DNA from 2 places in the Methylobacterium sp. E-012 genome. Region 1 is predicted to be linked to the other one. Evidence: predicted binding sites of a transcription regulator. Region 1 holds the regulator's gene; the other holds the start of a gene.

Region 1 (4,410 bases):
CGCCGCCCGCGTCAATCGGGTCAGAGCAGGCCGATCCCGTCGAGCACCCCGACCATCGCGAAGGCGATCGTGAGGCCCGAGACGGCGTAGACCACCCACTTGTAGGCGCCGTCCACGCGCTTCCCCTCCGGCAGGGCCCGGGTGGCGAGCAGGATCAGGAGGCCGAGCGCGAGCGGAAGGAGCAGGGCGTTCATCACCTCGACCGCGATGTTGAGCGCCACGAGATTCGGCACGAGCTGCACGGACACCGCGCCGGCCGCCACCACCAGCGCGAAGGCGCCGTAGAAGGCCGGCGCCTCCCGGGGCGATTGCTCCAGGGAATGCGGCTTGCCCGTCACATCGCCAAAACCCCAGGCGAGGGCCAGGGCCACGACGTTCAGCGCCACGAAGGCCGCCGCGATGATCCCGACCCCGAACACCACCTGCCCGAGCCAGGGCCCGAGGGCCGGCGTGAAGGCCCCCGCGAGGTCGCCCACGGTCTGCAGACCGTCCTTCGTGCCCTGCCCGGCCCTGCCGATCGTGGCGGCCGCCGCGATCAGGATCGCGCCCATCACGCATTGCGAGATCACCGCGCCCAGGAGCGTGTCGAGCCGCGAGCGCCGTGCGTGGTCCCAGCCGAGGCCTTTGTCGACGATCGCCGATTGCTGGTAGAAGATCATCCACGGCATGATCACCGCGCCGATATTGGCGGCGATCAGGACCCGGTACTGGCCGTCGCCGAGCGGCATGTGGGCGAAGGATGCCACGATCGCCCCCGGATCCGGCCGCGCCGCCACGGCGAGCCCGATGAAGACCAGCTCGAACAGGCCGACCGCGATCGCCACCCTCTCGACCCGCCGGTAGCTCCCGGTGAACACGAGGCCGAGTAGCAGGGCGGCCGGCAGGCCGAGGCTCACGAGCCGCGGCACCCCGAACAGGTCGCCGATGCCGGCGATGCCGGAGAATTCCGTGACGATGGCGCCGATCCCGGCGACCACGAGGCCGCCAAAGGAAATCCAGGCCCAGACCGGCCCGTAATGCGCCCGGATCAGCTCGCCGTGGCCGCGGCCGGTGGCGGTCCCGAGCCGCACCGTCAGCTCCTGGACGACGTAGAGGATCGGCACCAGCAGGATCTGCAGGAGCAGCAGCGAGTAGCCCCAGCGGGCGCCGCTCTGGGCCGCCGTGATGAGGCTTCCGACATCGGTGTCGGCGAGCATCACCACGAGTCCGGGGCCCGCAGTCTTGAGGAACGCCGCGAGGCGGGGCAGGGAAGCGCTTGGCACGGCTCGGGAACAGTCCCGGGCCGGGGCAGTTCCGGCGGGAGCCTGCGGCGTTTTCCCGGGGCGCACCGGGAGGGTTGAGCGATGGCGGAGAGCGCGGAACGGGGGCCGGGCTGGAGCCTGCAGGCGAGCGCCGTGCCCGAGGGGGTGCGGCTGGAACTCGCCCTGTCGGATCTCGGGGGCGGGCCGGTCACCGCCGCGATCGTGCTGGACCGGGCCGAGGCCCGGGCCTTCGCGCGCGCCCTGCTGGCGGCGGCCGGCGACGCCACCGAGCGCACCTTCCCGAAGCCGGATGCCTGACGCATCCCCCCGGCACCGGTGTCCCGGCCGGCGGGTCAGGGACGCCGGACCCCTCCGGCCCGGCGGATCAGCGCTGGGCGGGCCCCGGATTGCGGCCGGGCAGGCGCGGCACCACCGTGCCCCGCCTCTCGACCGGCGCGTCGCAGGCATAGGCGAACTCGGTCTTCAGCGGATCGAACACGGTCTCGCCGGTGACCCGGCACTCCTCCCGCACGGTCTCGTCGAGATAGGCGCGGGCGGCGGTGCGGAAGCGCTTGACTCGGGTCGCCTCCGGCTCGGGATCGATCCGGACCTCGCTCAGGTTGCAACCGGCATATTCGCGCAGGGCGTTCGAGACGATCAGCATCCGGCGCAGCTGCCGGTTGTCGTAGACCTCGTAGGGCTCCTTGCAGCCGATCGTCACCACCTGGGGGGTGAGCGCCACGTAGTTCCGCGAGATGTACGAGAAGCCGGTGGTGCAGCCGGCGAGCGCCGAGCCCAGGAGGGCGACGCCCAGGGCGAAACGGATGGACCCTGGCGCCGCGAGCTGTCGCATCCTCATCATTCCCAGCCCGATACCGACCCGCCGCCGGAGCCGCCGGTCTTGTCCGGCGGGGCGCCCGGGTGCATTGAAACGGCTCCGCTTGTGCCGTCAATGCGTTTGTGCTCCGCCTCTGCCGCCGGGACACGAGCGTGGCCGTATTACGCTTGCGGAACACTTGCGGAACGTTTAACGTGTTCGCGATTTGTTTCAGCGGCCGCCCTGGGGCGGTCCGCCAAGCCGCGAGGCCCCCTTCGATGCTCACGCGCAAGCAGCTGGACCTTCTGCGGTTCATCCAGAGCCGCATGCAGGAATGCGGCGTTCCCCCGTCCTTCGACGAGATGAAAGACGCCCTCGACCTGAAGTCGAAATCGGGCATCCACCGGCTGATCACGGCCCTGGAGGAGCGCGGTTTCCTGCGCCGCCTCCCGAACCGGGCGCGCGCCATCGAGGTGATCCGCATCCCCGAGAGCCTGCACCGGTCGCCGACCCCGGCCCCCGCCCCCGAGCCGCGCCGCTTCACCCCGAGCGTGGTCGAGGGTGGCAAGTCCAGGCAGCCGTCCCAGCCGTCCCAGCCGGCGGCGACCCGGATGATCGACGACGGCGGCCGGTCCATCTCGATCCCCGTGATGGGCCGGATCGCGGCGGGTACGCCGGTCTCGGCGATCCAGAACCAGAGCCACGCCATCACCCTCTCCCCGGACTTCCTGGCCGGGGGCGAGCACTACGCCCTGGAGGTGCGCGGCGATTCGATGGTCGAGGCCGGAATCCTCGACGGCGACCTCGTGGTGATCCGCAAGCAGGACACCGCCAATACCGGCGACATCATCGTGGCGCTGATCGACGACGAGGAGGCGACGCTCAAGCGCCTGCGGCGCCGCGGCTCCTCGATCGCCCTCGAGGCCGCCAACCCGGCCTACGAGACCCGTGTGCTCGGTCCCGACCGGGTCCAGATCCAGGGCCGGCTCGTCAGCCTCGTGCGCCGCTACTGAAGCGGTTCCGCCGGGGCGTCGGCCGGGGCTTGCGGCACTTCGGATGAGGCCATGCCGCCGGTTCCCTCGGCGGGGAGATCCGCCCCCGGCTCGGAGCCGGCCGGCGGTGCCGCCCGCGGACGCCAGGGCAGCGACCGTCCGTCGCCGCGGGCCGCGCGCATCGTGAACCCGCCCCCGTCGACGCGCAGGGCGACGGCGCCGTGCGCCGCCAGGACCCGGCGGTCGATCACCAGCGGCCCCGTGCAGGTCGGCGGCGCCGTGAGACTCGTGATCACCACGGCGGCCCGGGCGCAATCCTCGGGGAAGGCGCGCCGGTCCCGGATCAGGGCCACCGCCCGTCCGTCCGGCAGAAGCGCCGTACAGCCGAGCCGGTCGCAGCGGCCGCCGGGCCCCGCTCCGGCCGCCCGGTCGGGCCGGCGCCCGTCGCCATCCGCCTTCAGCCATTGTTCCAGCACGAAGCCGGAGGGGCTGCCGAGGGCGGCCAGGCGGCCGTCCGGCCCCCGCACCGCCGCGCCCCAGCCCTGCCGGTCGACGTAGAGGTCCTGCCGGTCCGGAAGGGCCGCGAGGCCGAGCCCGAGCAGGAGGGGCGGCACGGCGAGCCAGCGCAGCCGCGAGGCCGGGAGCGTCGCCAGCAGCAGGCCCGCCGTCATCGCGGCCAGGGCGCCGGTGCCGAAGGCCGGCAGCACCACGGTCGCCCGCTCGAACCCGGCGATCCACGCGGAGATCGCCAGCATGCCGCCGACCGCCTGCCCCATCAGCCACCAGACCGGCCGGTCGAGGGCGAAGGGATAGGCCAGGATCCCGATGACCGCGGACGGCATCACCACCAGCGAGACCAGCGGCAGGGTCAGTGCGTTGCCGACGAGGCCGAACGGCTGGACCGTCTGGAAATGGTAGGTGGCGAAGGGCGCGGTGGCGACCTGCGCCACCAGGGTCGTCGCCAGGGTGCCGGTGACCGCCGACAGCCCGGTGCCGACGAGCCGGCCGATCCGCCCCGCCCCGGGCCGGACGAAGAGGCGCCCGTCGATCAGCCGCGCGCAGGCGATCAGCCCGGCCACCGCCCCGAACGACATCTGGAAGCTGGGGCCGAGCAGGCCCTCCGGCTCCCGCGCCAGGGCGATCAGGGCGGCCAGCGCGAGGTTGCGCATCGACAGGGCCGGCCGGTCGGCGAGGATCGCGCCCAGCATGATCAGGGTCATGATCAGCGAGCGCTCGGCGGCGATGTCCCAGCCCGAGAAGGCGCAGTAGGCGCTCACCCCCACCATGGCGAAGCCGGCCGCGATCTTCTTGATCGGCCAGAACAGCGCGCAATGGGGGACCAGGGCGAGGGCGGCCCGGA
Region 2 (4,410 bases), 160 kb from region 1:
GGAGACCACCGGCTCGATCGTGATGCTGCCGTAGGGCTCAAGCCGTGACTCCCGGCGGCGGCGACCTGCTCCTCGTGATCGACGTGCAGGTCGATTTCCTGCCGGGCGGGGCGCTGCCCGTCCCGGAGGGCGACGCGGTGGTGGGCCCGGTCAACGCGCTCCAGCAACAGTTCCGGCACGTCGCCCTGACGCAGGACTGGCACCCGGCCGACCACGTCTCCTTCGCCGACAATCATCCGGGACGGGCAAGCTTCGAGACCGTGGCTCTGCCCTACGGTCCGCAGGTGCTGTGGCCCCGGCACTGCGTCCAGGGCAGCAAGGGGGCGGGTTTCGCGCCGGGCCTCGACACCGACCGGGCCGGGCTGGTGATCCGCAAGGGGCTGGATCCCCGGGTCGACAGCTATTCGGCCTTCCTGGAGGCCGACCGCACCACCCGCACCGGCCTCGCCGGGGCGCTCCGGGAGCGCGGGATCACCCGCCTCGTCCTGTGCGGGCTGGCCACCGACTTCTGCGTCGCCTGGAGCGCGCTCGATGCCCGCGACGCGGGCTTCGACGTCTGGGTGGTGGACGATGCCGTCCGCGGGATCGACGTCGACGGAGCCCTCGCGCAGGCCTGGGCGCGGATGCGGGCGGCGGGGGTGCACCGGATCGCGGCGGCGGAGATCGGCTGAGCGCCCGCACGGCCCCGGAGGCGAACCGCCGCACGGGCCCCGGGCGACCGCATCGGCCCCGACGCGTTGGCCTCGCTCCGGAACGCGACAGGAGCCAGCATGTCAGGCAAGCACCCCAAGACCGAGACGCCCACCGACGCCGACCTCAAGGGCAATCCCGGCATCGGCACCTCGAAGGGCATGAGCGGCGCCGACCCCGCCGATCTGCAGGCGGATTCGACCTTCGAGGGCGACGTGGACAACGAGACCAAGCTCGACGGCGGCATCGACCCGAACCACCGGCCGCGCAAGAACGCCTGAGCCAAGAACGCCCGAACGATGCAAACCTCACGTTGTCCCGGACGTCGAGCGGGCGCCCGGGCCTGCGGCTCGTTCAGCGGGCCGGCATGCGGGCCGGCGCCTTCTGCCCATGCGGAGCGGCGGCAGGGGCGGGGGCGGCGATGGAGCTGGTGATGAGCCGGTCCTCGTCGCTCTCAGTCGGCACATAGAGGCGGCCGGGGCTCGCGGTGTTGCCCATCAGCAGCGCCGTGTTGGAGGCGCTGAAGGCGGAATTGCCGTCCGCGAGGGCAGCGCCGGCCGACAGGGCCAGCGTCAGGGCAGCGGTCGCGACCAGCGCAGTGGGCTTCGTCATGGACGGGGGTCCTTCTCTCTCGGCGGCGCCCGTCCGTACGGTGCGGCACGCCGTGCCGCCAATCTGGTGTTGCCCTGCCGAACCGAAAGTGCGGCATCGCACGATGGGCGCTGCGTCGCAGCATAGGACCTGTAACCTAAAATTGATCGCCTCTCTATAGCTCTAACCCGAGTTGCATCGGCCCCTCGATCTCCCCCTGCGCGAAGCCCGACAGCGAGACGCCGACCAGCCGCGCGCTGCGCCGGAGGGGAAACAGGCCGGCGAGCAGGTCGAGGCCGATCCGATCCAGGCTCGCCCGGTCGGCGACCGGCGCGGCGAGCGACTTCGCCCGGGTGACCTGGGCGAAATCCGAGAACTTGAGCTTCAGGGTCACGGTCCGGGCGCGCATGCCCTTGGCGTCGGCCCCGGCCCAGACCTTGTCGAACAGCGGGGCGAGGCGGGCGGCCAGGACCGCGAAGGCGGCGGTGTCCTCCGAGAACGTGGTCTCCGCCCCGATCGACTTGCGCACCCGGTGGGCGCGCACCGGCCTGTGATCGATGCCGCGGGCGACCGCGTGGTAGTAGGCGGCCGACGAGCCGAAGATCTCGCGCAGGCGCTCCAACGTCCAGGCGCGCAGATCCGCCCCGGTGTGGATCCCGAGGCGCTTCATCTTGGCCTCGGTGACCGGGCCGACCCCGTGGAACCGGCCGATCGGCAGATCCGCCACGAAGTCGGGACCCATGGCGGGGGTGATCACGAACAGGGCGTCGGGCTTGCGGTGATCGGAGGCGACCTTGGCCAGGAACTTGTTGTACGAGACCCCAGCCGAGGCGACGAGCCCGGTGCGCTCTAGGATCTCGGCCCGGATCGCCTTCGCCACCGCCGTGGCGGTCGGCAGCCCCAAGAAATTCTCGGTGACGTCGAGATAGGCCTCGTCCAGCGCCACCGGCTCGATGAGCGCCGTGTGCCGGGCGAAGACCGCCCGGATCTCCTCAGAGACCGCCCGGTAGACCTCGAAGCGCGGCTTCACGAACAGCAGGTCCGGGCAGAGCCGCCGGGCGGTGGCCGACGGCATGGCCGAGCGCACGCCGAACGTCCGCGCCTCGTAGCTCGCCGCCGCCACGACGCCGCGCTCCCGCGAGCCGCCCACCGCCAGCGGCTTCCCGCGCAGGGCCGGGTCGTCGCGCTGCTCCACGGAGGCGTAGAACGCGTCCATGTCGATGTGGATGATCTTTCGGAGCGCGACCTCCGGATCCATCGCCGCCTCGGGTGCCGGGCTTGAGTTCCTGTTATGTTCCAAACACACAGGACTGGAGGTCCGGGTCAACCGGCCCGGTCCCGTAGCGCACAGGGGATCGCGTGAAGTCCGAAAAAATCAGGCCACGCTGCCGTACAGATCGTACGCCTCGGCCCGGTCGACCTTCACGGTGACGATGTCGCCGACCCGGACCGGGCGCCGGAAGGCGGCGTGGACGGTGCCGTCGATCTCCGGTGCGTCGGCCTTCGACCGGCCCCGGGCGACGCCGCCCTCGACGGCATCGACGATCATGGCCAGCCGCTTGCCGACCTTGGCCCGCTGCAGCCGGAGCGCGATCCCGTTCTGCGTCTCCATGAACCGGCGTTTGCGCTCGGCCTTCAGCGCCGGCGGGACGAGGTCGCCCAGCGCGTTGGCGGTGGCGCCCGCCACCGGCTCGTATTCGAAGCAGCCGACGCGATCGAGCTTGGCCTCCTGGAGCCAGGCCAGCAACTCCTCGAACTCGGCCTCGGTCTCGCCGGGGAAGCCGACGATGAAGGTCGAGCGGATCGCCAGATCCGGGCAGACCTGCCGCCAGCTGCGGATCCGGTCGAGCTGGCGCTCCTGGTTGCCGGGCCGGCGCATGCGCTTGAGCACCGAGGGGCTCGCGTGCTGGAGCGGCATGTCGAGGTAGGGGAGCACCCTGCCCTCGGCCATCAGCGGGATGACCTCGTCCACGTGCGGATACGGGTAGACGTAGTGCAGCCGCACCCAGGCCCCGAGTTCGCCGAGCTCCTTGGTGAGATCGTAGAACTTCGCCCGCACGCTCCGGTCGCGCCAGGGGCTCTCGGCGTAGCGGATGTCGACCCCGTAGGCGCTGGTATCCTGCGAGACCACCAGCAGCTCCTTGACGCCGGCGGTGACCAGTTTTTCCGCTTCCCGCAGCACATCGGCGGCGGGGCGGCTGACGAGGTTCCCGCGTAACGATGGGATGATGCAGAAGCTGCAGCGGTTGCTGCACCCCTCCGAGATCTTCAGGTAGGCGTAGTGGCGCGGGGTGAGCTTGATCCCCTGCGGCGGCACGAGGTCGAGGAACGGGTCGTGGGCCGGGGGCACCGCCTCGTGGACGGCGGCCACCACCGACTCGTAGGCCTGGGGCCCGGTCACCGCCAGGAGGTCGGGATATTTCTCGCGGATCTCCTCCGGCTGGGCGCCCATGCAGCCGGTGACGATCACCCGGCCGTTCTCCGCCATGGCCTCGCCGATGGCCGCGAGCGATTCCGCCTTGGCCGAATCCAGGAAGCCGCAGGTGTTGACGATCACCACGTCGGCCCCGTCGTGGCGGCGGGCCAATTCGTAGCCCTCCGCGCGCAGGTGCGTGAGGATCCGCTCGGAATCGACCAGCGCCTTCGGGCAGCCGAGCGACACGAACGAGATCTTCGGAGCCGAGGCCTTGGGGGCGGATCCGCTGGGGGCGGGCGTGGCGGTGGCGGTCATGGGCGCATTCGACGGGTCGGACGCCGCCCGCGTGTGGCCGGTGGGGCAGCCACACGGAGCGCGGGGACGAGAATTCGGGGTCGCATCCCTATAGCGGTTCCAGCCCGCCCGCGCGAGACCGTCCGCCGCAGGGGTGGCCGGCCCGGGGCGCGAGGCTACGATAAATCAAAAAACCCTTTTCTCTTGCAGAAGGTTCTAAATGATTCCTCAGAGATCACATGAGCGTTTGCCCTGTGTCTCGCATCCTGCCGGAGGCACACAAAGCTCGCGGCTAAGCGCAACCGCCTGACACACCCACGTCTCCCTCCCCCCTCTGCGGGGGAGGGTGGCCCCCGAAGGGGGTCGGGAGAGGGGAGCGACAGTGCAGAACGAGGCTTATGCCCGTCTTGAAGGCCCCC

The links. The regulator LexA, encoded in region 1, represses DNA repair genes until DNA is damaged. The targets are predictions, from matches to a motif close to TGTTCNNNNTGTGTTCNG.
Region 2: dinB (DNA polymerase IV) is a predicted target of LexA. The motif match lies at 2,563-2,580, and genes of this name have one in related genera.

Annotation. Positions count from the first base shown of each region.
Region 1 is NZ_JBYQEY010000001.1:3,648,359-3,652,768, reverse strand. Features, by position in the region: gene AC3IF1_RS17715 (NRAMP family divalent metal transporter) at 21-1,262, opposite strand; gene AC3IF1_RS17710 (hypothetical protein) at 1,344-1,559, shown strand; gene AC3IF1_RS17705 (hypothetical protein) at 1,627-2,094, opposite strand; gene lexA (transcriptional repressor LexA) at 2,337-3,071, shown strand; gene AC3IF1_RS17695 (ComEC/Rec2 family competence protein) at 3,065-4,410, opposite strand, start outside.
Region 2 is NZ_JBYQEY010000001.1:3,813,224-3,817,633, reverse strand. Features, by position in the region: gene AC3IF1_RS18480 (quinone oxidoreductase family protein) at 1-34, shown strand, start outside; gene pncA (bifunctional nicotinamidase/pyrazinamidase) at 45-671, shown strand; gene AC3IF1_RS18470 (hypothetical protein) at 771-971, shown strand; gene AC3IF1_RS18465 (hypothetical protein) at 1,045-1,302, opposite strand; gene dinB (DNA polymerase IV) at 1,457-2,539, opposite strand; gene rimO (30S ribosomal protein S12 methylthiotransferase RimO) at 2,657-4,012, opposite strand.